2 regions of the Shewanella sp. SM101 genome follow, and region 2 is predicted to be linked to the other one. Evidence: predicted binding sites of a transcription regulator. Region 2 holds the regulator's gene; the other holds the start of a gene.
The links. The regulator FliA, encoded in region 2, starts transcription of late flagellar genes. The targets are predictions, from matches to a motif close to CTAAAGNTNNNNNNNNNNNNGCCGATA.
Positions count from the first base shown of each region.

Region 1: a site for FliA is predicted at 4,111-4,137, ahead of L5M38_RS04035 (VC2046/SO_2500 family protein). Genes of this name have one in related genera too.

Region 1 covers NZ_JAKKRH010000005.1:35,550-42,229, forward strand. Annotated here, with positions in the region: gene L5M38_RS04020 (YchJ family protein) at 1-490, shown strand, start outside; gene L5M38_RS04025 (putative bifunctional diguanylate cyclase/phosphodiesterase) at 664-2,847, opposite strand; gene L5M38_RS04030 (DUF406 family protein) at 3,092-3,379, opposite strand; gene L5M38_RS04035 (VC2046/SO_2500 family protein) at 3,588-4,076, opposite strand; tRNA gene L5M38_RS04040 (tRNA-Tyr) at 4,202-4,286, shown strand; tRNA gene L5M38_RS04045 (tRNA-Tyr) at 4,358-4,442, shown strand; tRNA gene L5M38_RS04050 (tRNA-Tyr) at 4,585-4,669, shown strand; gene L5M38_RS04055 (PLP-dependent cysteine synthase family protein) at 4,901-6,046, shown strand; gene queE (7-carboxy-7-deazaguanine synthase QueE) at 6,159-6,680, opposite strand, start outside.
Region 2 covers NZ_JAKKRH010000012.1:85,348-92,027, forward strand. Annotated here, with positions in the region: gene flhA (flagellar biosynthesis protein FlhA) at 1-1,245, shown strand, start outside; gene flhF (flagellar biosynthesis protein FlhF) at 1,257-2,639, shown strand; gene L5M38_RS08680 (MinD/ParA family protein) at 2,644-3,525, shown strand; gene L5M38_RS08685 (RNA polymerase sigma factor FliA) at 3,518-4,231, shown strand; gene cheY (chemotaxis response regulator CheY) at 4,279-4,662, shown strand; gene L5M38_RS08695 (protein phosphatase CheZ) at 4,676-5,413, shown strand; gene L5M38_RS08700 (chemotaxis protein CheA) at 5,429-6,680, shown strand, end outside.

The sequences.
Region 1 (6,680 bases), on a different contig from region 2:
CTGTGGCAGTGGGATAAGCTATCAAGATTGCTGTGGTCCACTGCATACGCATGTAGACTCTGGGCAAATCATTGCCCGTACTCCTGAACAACTTATGCGCTCACGCTACTGCGCATTTGTATTGAAAAATTTTGATTACATTTTAAAAACACATCACCCTGACCATCTAAATGGCCTTACTCTCACGAGCCTCAAGGCTGGTCCTCACCCACATTGGTTAGGATTAGATGTACAGAGCAGCACTGAAACACCAATCCACAATGCTCAAGCGGCAATAGCTGAACAACGACATGGCACAGTTACTTTTAAAGCTTGGTATAAGCTCGATGGTGAAATTGATGCTATCTATGAGCGATCCGAATTTATCTACCAAGAAAGTCGCTGGTATTACAGCCAAGGCCAGCAAATGACGGCTAAATTACCCGGTAGAAATGATCTCTGTATTTGCCATAGTGGCAAAAAATTCAAACAATGCTGCTTAAAATCTTAATAGGTATACAGTGCTGAACTGCACTGGAAAATTACGATGAAGGTTTATAGTGCTGATTGAACAAGTACAGAGATCAACAATAAAGGCAACCTAGATTACAAACCTAGGTTGCCTTTATTTTATCGTGAGCAGCACATTTGAAACAATTGTGACTTAGTGGGTTATATGTAACTTTAGTGGGTTATGGCCAAAGCGCTTTTAGCCGACAAGATAAATTGTGCAAACTCAGGCTCCCGTAATGCAGGACTATAGAGATAACCCTGTGCCTGATGGCAAAAACTTTTCGCTAAAAACGCTTCTTGCTCAAGGGTTTCAACCCCTTCTGCCGTCAAAGATATATTTAATGCATTCGCCATGGCGATAATGGCTGACACAATTTCGCGACTTTCACGGCTGACGGTAAGATCTGAAATAAACGAACGATCAATCTTAAGTTTACTGATCGGAAACTGCTTCAAATAACGCATAGAGCAGTAACCCGTCCCAAAATCGTCAATCGCGAGCCCTACGCCTAATTCCGCTAATTCTTGGCATAACAAGGTCGCGTGACGAATATCACCCATCAATTCAGTCTCAGTGATCTCTAAGATTAAAGTCTTAGGTTTCAAGCGATAACGCGTCAACAACTGCCACACTTGCTCAAATAAATTACCACTGAAGAACTGGCGGGCCGACACATTCACATGCATTGTCATATCTGCATTATGATGCTGCCATAGGTTTAACTGTCGACAAGCGGCCTCTAAAACCCAACTGCCGATAGAATTAATCATCCCCGACTGCTCTGCAATATCAATAAAGGAAGCTGGAAATAACACGCCTCTTTTAGGATGGTGCCAACGGATTAAGGCTTCGGCGCCAATATAGGTATTCTGCTCAAGATCCCTCAGTGGCTGATAATAAAGCTCAAACTGACGGCCACGGATCGCACTGTGTAAATCACGTTCTATCTGCGCATCCTCTTTAAATGCACTCAATAACGTGCTGTTAAATACTTGGATTGCAGTGCCTTTTTTCTTTTTAGCATACTGCACTGCAATATCGGCACAGGTTAATGGGGCAAACAAACTCGCCACAGAGGCAATATCAACCACAGCTAAAGCAGGCTTAGGTTCGACTTGCTCACGGCCGATTAAAATAGGCATAGCAAGATGTTGATACAGGCGAGTACTAAAATAATCGAGATCGTAAACCGCATTATCATCGGTCAACAGCACGGCAAATTCATCGCTGCCGACGCGGGCAATTTCGGTGGCCTTATTAATCTCAGAAAAATGTTTCAAACGGCGGGCAATTTCTATCAACAAGCTATCGCCATTTTCATGGCCATAGGTATCGTTAAAACGCTTAAATCCCACTAAATCAACTAATAACAACAGTCCCTTCGTGGTACGTTCAAGGACTCGATTAAAATGAGTACGGTTATGGAGTCCCGTTAATCCACAACGCCAAGCAAGCCGTTCAAGCTCTGACTTATAGTTATGCTCGTCGGTATTTTCTTCACACGAGACCAAGGCATAATGATTGCCGCGATCGGTAATGAACTGACTCAGCACGTATGTCAGCCAATAACGACTGCCATCGGCACGACTAAACTGCACTTCGCCTTTGGCAATTTCGCCCCTAAAGATTTGCGCTAGGGTTTGCTCGGCTAATTGGGCATGCTGCTTGAAAAAAGCCAACTCACGGATATTCGCGCCGATAATCTGTTCACGGGGCATGCCAGTGATTTCACTGTGCGCCTGATTCACATACTCGACTTTTTCAGTATGCAGATTAATTAACATACTGATTTGTCGCGATTGTTCAGTGGCACAGCGAAATAAACTCAAGCTTTCTTCTTTATCGTAGCTGTGTTTTGTCGCTAAGGTCAGGGCTAATTGGTCGGCCATCTGGCACGCGAGGTGAATTTCACTGTCATGCCAGTGGGGAGTCAATTGTGCCCGCTCGATGCAGAGCACACCTTCGAGATGGCCATTGATACGAATGGCGATGTCAAGACTCGAGTTGATTTGCCGCGGGATAAAATAGCACTCAGCCAATTCACTTAAACGTGGATCGGTCAGGGCATTGCCTGCATCGATATGGCGCAGAGTTTTGAGCTCGTGTACATACCGGGGACAATCTTGTAATAACTTAGGTCTATGAATGTCTTGCAACATCATAGAACCAAATTGTGCGACGAGTGATTGGGTTTGTTGATCAGATGAAAAAGTCCACACTGATACCAAAGAAACCGCTAAATTCTGGCACAACAACTCTGTGGTTAACTCTGCCGTCTTTGTGAAATCGCCCTGCTGTTTTGCAGTTGACTGTACCAAAGACTCCAATAAATGCTGATGCTGACGTCGCTTCACGCTGGTTCCCTACAAAACTTCGTGTTGGGCTAAAGGTCTTTGCTGTTAGCAAACTTACCTCAAAATGTGGAATTAAGCTGATTGAATTATTCTTATTTGGAGGCATATTACACTAACTGTTGTAAGCACAGCAACATGTGGCACAATTTATTACAATTTGGTTAACAATAGCAGCATTTTTAGGCAATTAGCGCGATTTCCGGATATCCATAACCGACTAAAAACTAAAGTGCTGCTTTAAAAATTACAGGCCGTTTTCCAATTGAAAAATCATTTTTTCCGCGCTGACATTGAAGGTCAGCAGTAAGTCGACGCCTTCAGTCTTAGTCACAAATTCAGTTTGCACTTCAGCAAATCGAGTTTGAGCGCGTGTTGCCATGCTTTCGGCATCCGCTTGAGCGCTATCGCCAACAAAATTTAACGTCAATAACGTATCGTGTTCATCAATAACGGCGCCGATATCGACAAAGCTGCCGCAATCGGTGCAAGTGTCATTCACTGTCGGGCTCTGTGCTTCTATTATGCCTTTCATCTGTATTCCTTAATGTATAGAGCGACTGATTAACGGCATAACTAAAATATGCTCGTTAAATTTTTAACGTGGTAAATTTTAACTCGATAGGTTAATACGAATTATAGGTAATTAAGCTTCAAGATAACTGGCTTTAGCTCACGCTTATTTATCGAAATGGATCAGATTGACTTGATGGGTACTGAAGACCACTTGCGGGAAGACGGCCTTAGGCTGAGGCGAGCAAAGGCACAAGATTACGTTGGATTGCCAATTGATCAGCAAAGTGCATAATCTCGACTTTGGGCGCGGTTAGTTGGCCCCTTTGCCTCAGCTGAGTGACATGGTCACAGTTACTTAACGCTTCTGCCATTGCGACTGACTCGCCGCCACGGATGACTAAGGCTTCCGGTCGCAATGCTTGTTGTAATTGAAACGCACGTGGACCTTGAGCCATAAAAATACTGCTGTTATCAACCACTGGTTCAGCAGACGATAAATCCGCCATTAAACTTTGCTGCGGTGGCAATTCGAACTGACGTTGTAATTTTTGCGCCATATCAAGTTCATTTTGCCATTGGAATTGTGCCATATCCCGAGCGTCAACCGACAGTAACGACAGCAACAGGGCGAATTCGCCCCGTCTGTCGTTTTCTATCGCTGCGTTTAAGCGGGTGCCAATTTGGGCTTCGTTGACTAAAGGAACATCAATTTGCATAAAAAAACATCGTCAAAACAATTCGTTGTTAGTTAATCGACCATTTGATACATAACTTTAGGAATATTTTTAAATTGGGTATTTACATGGAAAAGGTTTCTGACTACTATGGCGGCCGCAATTGAGGAGGGGTTCCCGAGTGGCCAAAGGGATCAGACTGTAAATCTGACGGCTCAGCCTTCGAAGGTTCGAATCCTTCTCCCTCCACCATTTGCACTGCAAGTTTTATCGTGTTGTTCGAAAATGATGTAGAGTTTTACAAAAGCGTTAAAGGTATTCGTGGAGGGGTTCCCGAGTGGCCAAAGGGATCAGACTGTAAATCTGACGGCTCAGCCTTCGAAGGTTCGAATCCTTCTCCCTCCACCATCTTTATCTCTAACGCAGATAATCATTTTCAAAGACTAAACATGGCCAATGTTTAGTTTTGTCTTGATAAACAAGTCTGTTATTGATGATGTTTTGAAAGACAATTTTAAAAGTCAGTTGTAAAGCTAAAAAGAAAGTTTGTGGAGGGGTTCCCGAGTGGCCAAAGGGATCAGACTGTAAATCTGACGGCTCAGCCTTCGAAGGTTCGAATCCTTCTCCCTCCACCATTTCTTTCACTCTCGCATATCCTTCTTGTTCCACTTCCGCTTAGTCTGTTCCAACTTAATCTGACTGTTCCAGCTTAATCTAATTAAATTCTTGGCATTTCTATATTAAGTAAACCTCTTGGTGAGCGACATTTGTTTTTGATTTCAATTACGTCGTGCTCTACTTTAAGCGAATGACTTCAAGCTCATCCAATAAAACCGCTTTGCCCGTCCCTGTGATATGCTCTGAAAATGATCTCTTTCGATGTGACTACTATGATTTCTAACACGATTCAACCACCAGTGGATTCTCACAGCGCTCACAGACTCTGCCCAACATGGGAAGCCCACGCGATAGGCAAGATTGAAGCGGATTTTCAGCGCAGCGCCGATACCCACTTGATTAAGCTTGAATTACCTATGCTCGATGGCATAGATATTTATCTTAAAGATGAAAGTACCCACCCGACAGGGAGTTTGAAGCATCGCCTCGCCCGCTCACTCTTCCTCTATGCCCTGTGTAACGGCTGGATTAAGCAAGGCACGCCAATTATCGAATCCTCATCGGGCAGTACGGCGATTTCTGAAGCCTACTTTGCCCGCTTACTCGGTTTACCTTTTATTGCCGTAATGCCCAAAAGCACGGCTAAAAAGAAGATTGAGCAGATCACTTTCTATGGCGGTCAATGTCATTTTGTCGATCATTCCAGTGAGATTTACGCAGAATCGGCGCGCCTTGCCGCAGAGCTTGGCGGCCATTATATGGATCAATTCACCTACGCCGAGCGTGCAACCGACTGGCGCGGTAATAACAACATAGCCAACTCTATCTTCAATCAGATGGAGCGCGAGCCACACACTATCCCGCGGTGGATAGTGATGAGCCCAGGCACTGGCGGCACATCGGCGACCATAGGCCGTTACATTCGCTATCAAAGGTTGGCGACACAACTTTGCGTAGTCGACCCGCAAAACTCCGTTTTTTTTGATTTCTATCAGAGCGGCGATGCCAGCTTAACTTGTTGCAATGGCAGTAAGATTGAAGGCATAGGTCGACCGAGAGTCGAGCCATCGTTTATTCCTGGTGTTGTCGATACTATGCTGCAAATTCCCGACGCCGCATCAGTGGCGACAATTCATTGGTTAGAACAATTGATTGGCCGTAAAACCGGCGCATCCACAGGAACCAACCTGTACGGCGCATTGCAACTTGCCGTACAAATGCAAGCGCGTGGAGAGCAAGGCTCAATAGTGACCCTCATTTGTGACTCGGGTGAGCGTTACCTTGATACTTATTACGATACAGATTGGATTGCAGCTAACATCGGCGATATTGCGCCCTATCAGCGCCAACTTGCAGCATTTAATCATTTCGGCCAGTTAAGTGAGCTTGATTAAGCAACTGTATTAAACACCTTATCTTAAGTCGATAGGTTTAGAATCCACAAAACATCCACCATAAAAAACGCCCCACAATTGTGAGGCGTTTTTTATGCTTTGCAGATTAGCATTAATCAATATTTAAATACTTATGGGTCTGGATCGATAAGCGCCAATTACGGGCGATACACACTTTCATCGCCAGTTCTGTCGCTCTAGGCTTTTGACTAATCGGCTGCAGGCAAATCGTTTTCGCTGAAATATCGATGTCATGCAGTAACTCATCAAGTTCATCGATGTGATTTTCAGTAGCGATAGGATGCTTAATCTCATTGGCGCGGTTCAGCGCCTGTGCTAATACCTGATAGCCCCCTTTCATGTTCACCTTGGGTGATACTGTCACCCAAGTGTCATCGGCACAGTTGATTTCGAAGGTGCCACTGGTTTCGATTTGAGTCGCAAAGCCTTGACTGTGCAAGGTCTCGGTTAATTCGCGTAAATCGTACATACAAGGCTCACCGCCGGTGATCACGATATGCCGCGCAGTAAAGCCTTTAGCGTGAAAAGCAGCAATAAGACTTTGCGCCGTATGATCAGCCCAGCGACCAATGGTGCCGTCCACGGTAATCACTTGCTCTGGCGACACCTTATT
Region 2 (6,680 bases):
GACAGTCATAAGTCATTGGGTATCGCCGCCGGAGTCCTGTTTGTCATGGGTATTGTTCCTGGTATGCCACACATGGCGTTTTTAAGCTTTGCCTTTATGACTGCTGGTGCAGCTTATTTTGTTTATAAACGAAATGAAAACAAACGTCTTAAAGCGCTAGAACAAGTTAAATCGGGTCCAATAGAAAGACAAGATAAAGAGCCTAAAGAGCTAGGTTGGGACGATGTACATCATGTTGATACTATTGGTCTTGAGGTCGGATATCGTTTGATCCCTCTGGTTGACAAGGGCCAAGGTGGCGAGTTACTAAGCCGCATTAAAGGCGTGCGTAAAAAGTTGTCTCAGGAATTAGGCTTCTTAGTGCCCGCGGTGCATATTCGCGATAACTTAGATTTATCGCCTAATGCGTATCGCATTTCATTAATGGGCGTCGTCGTCGGAGAGGCAGATATTCGTCATGATTGCGAATTGGCGATCAACCCTGGTCAAGTCTATGGCAAACTCGATGGTATCGAAACGCGCGATCCCGCCTTTGGCCTAGAAGCGGTATGGATCGCTCCTGAGTTACGTGAGCACGCACAAACATTAGGTTATACCGTCGTCGATGCCGCCACTGTTGTTGCAACTCATATTAGTCAATTACTCACAAATAATGCCGCTAAGTTGTTAGGCTACGAAGAAGTGCAACAACTGATGGATATGCTTGCGAAACACTCACCTAAGCTGGTTGATGGCTTTATTCCAGATATCATGCCACTAGGACATGTCGTAAAAGTGATGCAGAACCTATTAAATGAAGGGGTTTCAGTTAGAGACTTGCGTACTATAGTGCAAACTTTGTTAGAATATGGCACTAAGAGCAATGACACTGAAGTCTTGACTGCCGCTGTACGTATCGCTTTGAAACGTATGATAGTTCAGGAAATCTCTGGCCCAGAGCTCGAAATCCCCGTCATTACTTTGGCGCCAGAGTTGGAACAGATGTTGCATCAGTCAATGCAAGCAACCGGTGGTGATGGTCCTAATATTGAACCCGGTCTTGCAGAACGCATGCAGCAGTCCCTTGCCGACGCGGCTCAAAAGCAAGAAATGGTCGGACAACCCGCCATATTGTTGACGTCAGGTATGTTACGCGCGACGCTGTCACGCTTTGTTAAACATACTATTCCTAATCTCAGAGTCATTTCATATCAAGAAATACCTGATGAGAAGCAAATACGTATCGTATCTGCAGTCGGCCAGTAGAGGACGCATAAGTGAAGATTAAACGATTTTTTGCCAAAGACATGCGCGCCGCACTGGCCCAAGTGAAAGAAACACTCGGCTCAGATGCCGTCATTATGTCAAATAAAAAAGTGAACGGTGGCATCGAAATTGTCGCTGCCGTTGACTATGACGAACCTAAAGCGAAAACTGCAGCCACTGCGCCAGCACCGACCTTTATGGACGTGAGCGACGATCTCGTGTCCCTGGGTGCTAAGCAGCCAGTTCGTGTAGAAACTCGCGCTAAGCCAGCCGCACCTGCAGACTCATTACAAGCCTTACTTGAGAAGCAGCAAAGCCGTTTGAATCAACAAATGTCACATCAGCAAGTTGATGCCGAGTTACCAGCATGGGCTAAGGGCTTACAAGCCCCTACTGCTGTGAAACCAGAACGTCGTGAAGCACCTTCCTCGTTTGATAAAAAACCACAAACATCACAGAAACAAAGTGCTGATATTGAGGCTATGCGTGATGAATTAGCATCACTGCGTAATTTACTTACACATCAAGTATCCTCCTTGATGACGGAACATAAAAAACGCATCGATCCCGTTGGTGCTATGCTCGAAGCCAAATTGCTTGAGGCTGAATTCTCCCCTGTGGTTGCGAATAAATTAGCCGCGCTGAGCCAGCATTATACGCCGGCTGAATTAGTCAGAGCATTACCACAAAGTCTTGCGAATATGCTTGATAATCAGGGCGATGACATTGTTAAGCAGGGCGGAGTGGTTGCATTAGTTGGTCCTACTGGGGTTGGTAAAACAACGTCATTAGCTAAACTTGCTGCCCGTTTTGCGGCACATCATGGTGCTGAACATGTTGCTTTAATTACCACAGATCATTATCGCATTGGAGCCTATGAGCAATTAGCAACTTATGGCAAAATAATGGGCTGCCCAGTAAAGCAAGCTCATGATCTAAATGAATTAGAGCAAATTCTCTATCAGTTTAGGAATCGCAAGCTAGTATTGATAGATACGGCTGGCATGGGACAGCGAGATATGCGCCTTTACCAGCAACTTGATAATTTAACTGCAAATAGCAGGATACCTATCCGCAGTTATCTGGTACTGTCTGCGACAGGGCAGCGCCGTGTGCTGCAAGATGCAGTCAATCATTTTAAACGCATTCCCCTATCTGGTGTCGTTCTCACAAAACTCGATGAATCTGTGTCGTTAGCAGGGGCATTAAGTGTGTTGATCCAAAACGGATTACCATTAAGTTATATTACTGATGGACAAAGAGTTCCTGAAGATATGAAAGTTGCGGATACCCTAGATTTAGCCCAGCAGGCACTCGCAGCGTTAGATAGTACAGAACAACAATCATTACAAGACACAGCGTGGTCAGATAATATGGCCTGTGCATTTGAGTAGATTTATGACCCTGGATCAAGCAAGTGGTTTACGTATGATGAATCAACCCTATAACGAAAAAGTGAAAGTAATCGCGGTCACTGGTGGTAAAGGAGGCGTGGGTAAAACCAGCGTTTCTATTAATACTGCTGTGGCATTAGCCGAAAAAGGCAAGCGTGTCTTGGTACTTGACGCTGACCTTGGCTTAGCAAACGTCGACGTCATGCTGGGTATTCGTGCCGAGCGTAACCTCTCTCATGTTCTCTCTGGTGATGCAGAGCTTGACGATATTATCGTGCGTGGTCCTAAGGGGATAGGCATAGTACCTGCCACCTCAGGAACACAGGGGATGGTGGAATTAAGCCCTGCGCAACATGCTGGATTAATCCGTGCATTTAGTGAGATGCGGACTCAGTTTGATATTCTAGTCGTAGATACTGCTGCTGGGATCTCAGATATGGTGCTCAGTTTCTCACGTGCTTCGCAGGATGTGCTAGTCGTTGTTTGTGATGAACCCACTTCGATTACCGATGCCTACGCCCTGATTAAAATTCTCAGCCGTGAGCATGGCGTGTTCCGTTTTAAAATAGTTGCCAATATGGTGCGTAGTTTACGCGAAGGTATGGAATTATTTGCTAAACTCAGTAAAGTGACCGACAGATTTTTAGATGTTGCACTTGAATTAGTCGCTACGATTCCATTTGACGAAAACTTACGTAAATCTGTTCGTAAACAAAAATTGGTGGTTGAAGCTTATCCTAAATCACCAGCGGCAATTGCGTATCAAGGATTGGCAAATAAAATTTTGAGTTGGCCTGTGCCGCAGCAACCTGGTGGGCATTTGGAGTTTTTCGTTGAGCGTTTAGTACAACGACCAGATTTTCAAGAGGAAAAAACGAGTGAATAAAGCCGCTGCGTATACTTGTTTAGACAATAAATCGTCGATCGTTGAACAGTATGCTCCGTTGGTTAAAAGAATTGCGCATCATTTACTCGCCAGACTACCTGCATCTGTGCAGTTAGATGATTTACTCCAAGCTGGGATGATGGGGTTACTAGAAGCATCATCCAAGTTTGATGGTGGCAAGGGTGCGAAATTTGAAACCTTCGCCGGCATACGCATACGTGGAGCCATGTTAGATGAAATTCGTCGTGGCGACTGGGTCCCTCGTTCCGTTCATCGAAATAATCGTAAGGTTGCACACGCTATTGATGAGTTAGAGCAAGAACTGGGCCGTGATGCACGCGACACAGAAATTGCAGAAAAACTTGATATGACGCTCGATGAGTACCATCATATTCTTAACGATGTTTCTGTCGGAAAAATCATAGGGATAGAAGATTTAGGCGTATCTCAGGATATACTTACAGTGAGTGATCGGTCCGATGATGATTCATTTGAAGCATTAGCTGAGAACCAATTTCATTCTGCTCTGGTTGAGGCAATTAAATTATTGCCTGAAAGAGATGCATTAGTGTTATCCCTGTACTACGATGAAGCATTGAATTTAAAAGAGATTGGCGCCATTCTTGAAGTCAGTGAATCGCGGGTTAGCCAGATATTAAGTCAGGCAATGTTGCGATTGAAAGCTAAACTCAAGCACTGGACATAAGTATAATTATTAATCGAGCACAGAATGTCAGCTCACCGGAGGAAACCTTGGACAAGAATATGAAGATTCTCATTGTTGACGATTTTTCGACAATGAGGCGTATCATCAAGAACTTGTTGCGAGACTTGGGGTTTAATAACACCCAAGAAGCAGACGATGGCTCAACAGCCCTGCCGATGTTGCAAAAGGGGGATTTTGATTTTGTTGTTACAGATTGGAATATGCCTGGTATGCAAGGAATCGATCTGTTAAAAGCAATTCGCGCTGATGATTCGCTAAAGCATTTACCCGTATTAATGGTAACTGCTGAAGCAAAACGTGAACAGATTATTGCTGCCGCTCAAGCGGGAGTGAATGGTTATGTGGTTAAGCCTTTTACCGCTGCAACGCTGAAAGAGAAGTTAGATAAAATATTCGAACGACTCGCTTGAGCAAGGATGAGCTATGAAGTCACAAACATCAGGGCTCATCACGCTCGAGCAAGCTCAGCATTTAGTTGAATTATTAAGTGCAAGTGAGCAAAGTCAGGCAGATGATTTATTTCGGGAGCTTGCTGCTCCACTGCAACGAGAATTATTCGAAGAAGTAGGTAAATTAACTCGGCAACTTCATAGTGCGCTGATGGATTTTCAAGTTGATAATCGTCTTTCTGAATTAGCCAATACAGAAATTCCCGATGCCAAGCAACGTTTAAATTACGTTATTGACATGACTGAACAAGCGGCAAATAAAACCATGGATGCGGTTGAAGAATGTTTACCTTTGGCCAATGCCGTAACGGTTAATATTCAAAAAGTCATGCCATCTTGGGACAAATTAATGCGACGCGAGATAGCACTGAGTGAATTTAAGGGCCTTTGTCACGATGTCCAAGATCTTATGTCCCGTAGTTCAAACGACTCGATTCGATTACGTGAATTGCTGAATCAAATATTGATGGCGCAAGATTTTCAAGACTTAACAGGGCAAATGATACGCCGTGTTATTGATTTAGTAATGGAAGTTGAAAGTAATCTGGTTTCTATGCTGACGGTATTTGGTGAGCAGCCTATGATTGAAAGTCAGATTGCTCAGAAAAATAATATTGAAGCGGAAGGGCCGATAATGAATGCCGAGCTTCGTCAAGATGTAGTAACGGGTCAAGACGAAGTGGATGATCTTCTATCGAGTCTGGGTTTCTAACTGGGAGTCAATTTGATGGCCTTTGATGTAGATGAAGAGATACTCCAGGACTTTTTAATCGAAGCCGGTGAAATTTTAGAGCTTCTGCAAGAGCAACTCGTTGCGCTTGAAAATAATCCTGATGACACAAACTTGCTAAACGCCATTTTCCGAGGGTTTCATACCGTTAAAGGTGGCGCTGGCTTTCTTAGCTTAACTCCCATGGTTGATGTTTGTCATGAGGCTGAGAATACCTTCGATTTATTGCGGACAGGCAAGCGTAGCGTTAACGCAGAGTTGATGGATATTATTTTGCAGGCTGTTGATGCAATTAATACCATGTTTGCGCAAACCCAGCAGGGCGAGCAACAAGACCCCGCCGATTCAGGTTTGTTAGCGAGACTTAAAATGCTCAGTTCAGGTGCGCCTTTGCCATCTGAAGTCGCTTCTGCCAAGGTTGTAGAGCCAGAACCTGTTGTTGAAGTCATTATTGATACTCCTACCCTTCAAGAAATCCCTGCTGACATAAGTGATAACTCATCTTCCATTGAAAATACGTCTTCAAGTATCGATGATATCAATGATGCTGAATTTGAAGCTTTATTGGATACGCTTCATGGTTCAGGAAAGGGACCTGCGGTCGCTGCTACCACATTTGTATCTGAGCCTGTTGCTGTCAAGCCTGCTGCACCAATTAAAACACCTTCAACATCAGGTGATGACATCACTGATGATGAGTTCGAGGCGTTACTGGATGAACTTCATGGCTCAGGTAAATTTAAAGCTGAGGCTGAAGTGCCTGTTAAGCCTAAGGTTGTGGCAACACCTGCGCCTCAACCGATTGTAGATGCTGATGAAATTACCGATGATGAGTTTGAGCGATTACTCGATGAACTCCATGGGAAAGGCGGAGCACCTGCGAAAGCTGAAGTAAAAGCGCCTACGCCCCCTGTTTCGACTGTAGCACCTACTGCTGCACCACATGCTCCTGCGCCAGTAAAAGCCGCAGTACCAGCTCCTGCCCCAGTCGTTGCTGCAAAACCTAAGGTGGAAATTGCGGTTGTCGATAAAGCACCTGCTAAGGCTAGCTCTGCGAATGTGCCTCAGGGTGAAACAACGGTACGTGTAGATACTGCACGACTCGACCAGATCATGAATATGGTGGGTGAGTTAGTGTTAGTGCGTAATCGATTGGTGAGCTTAGGCATCAGCCGTGATGATGAGGAGATGTCGAAAGCTCTCGCGAACTTAGATCTCGTTACTGCCGATTTGCAAGGCGCTGTGATGA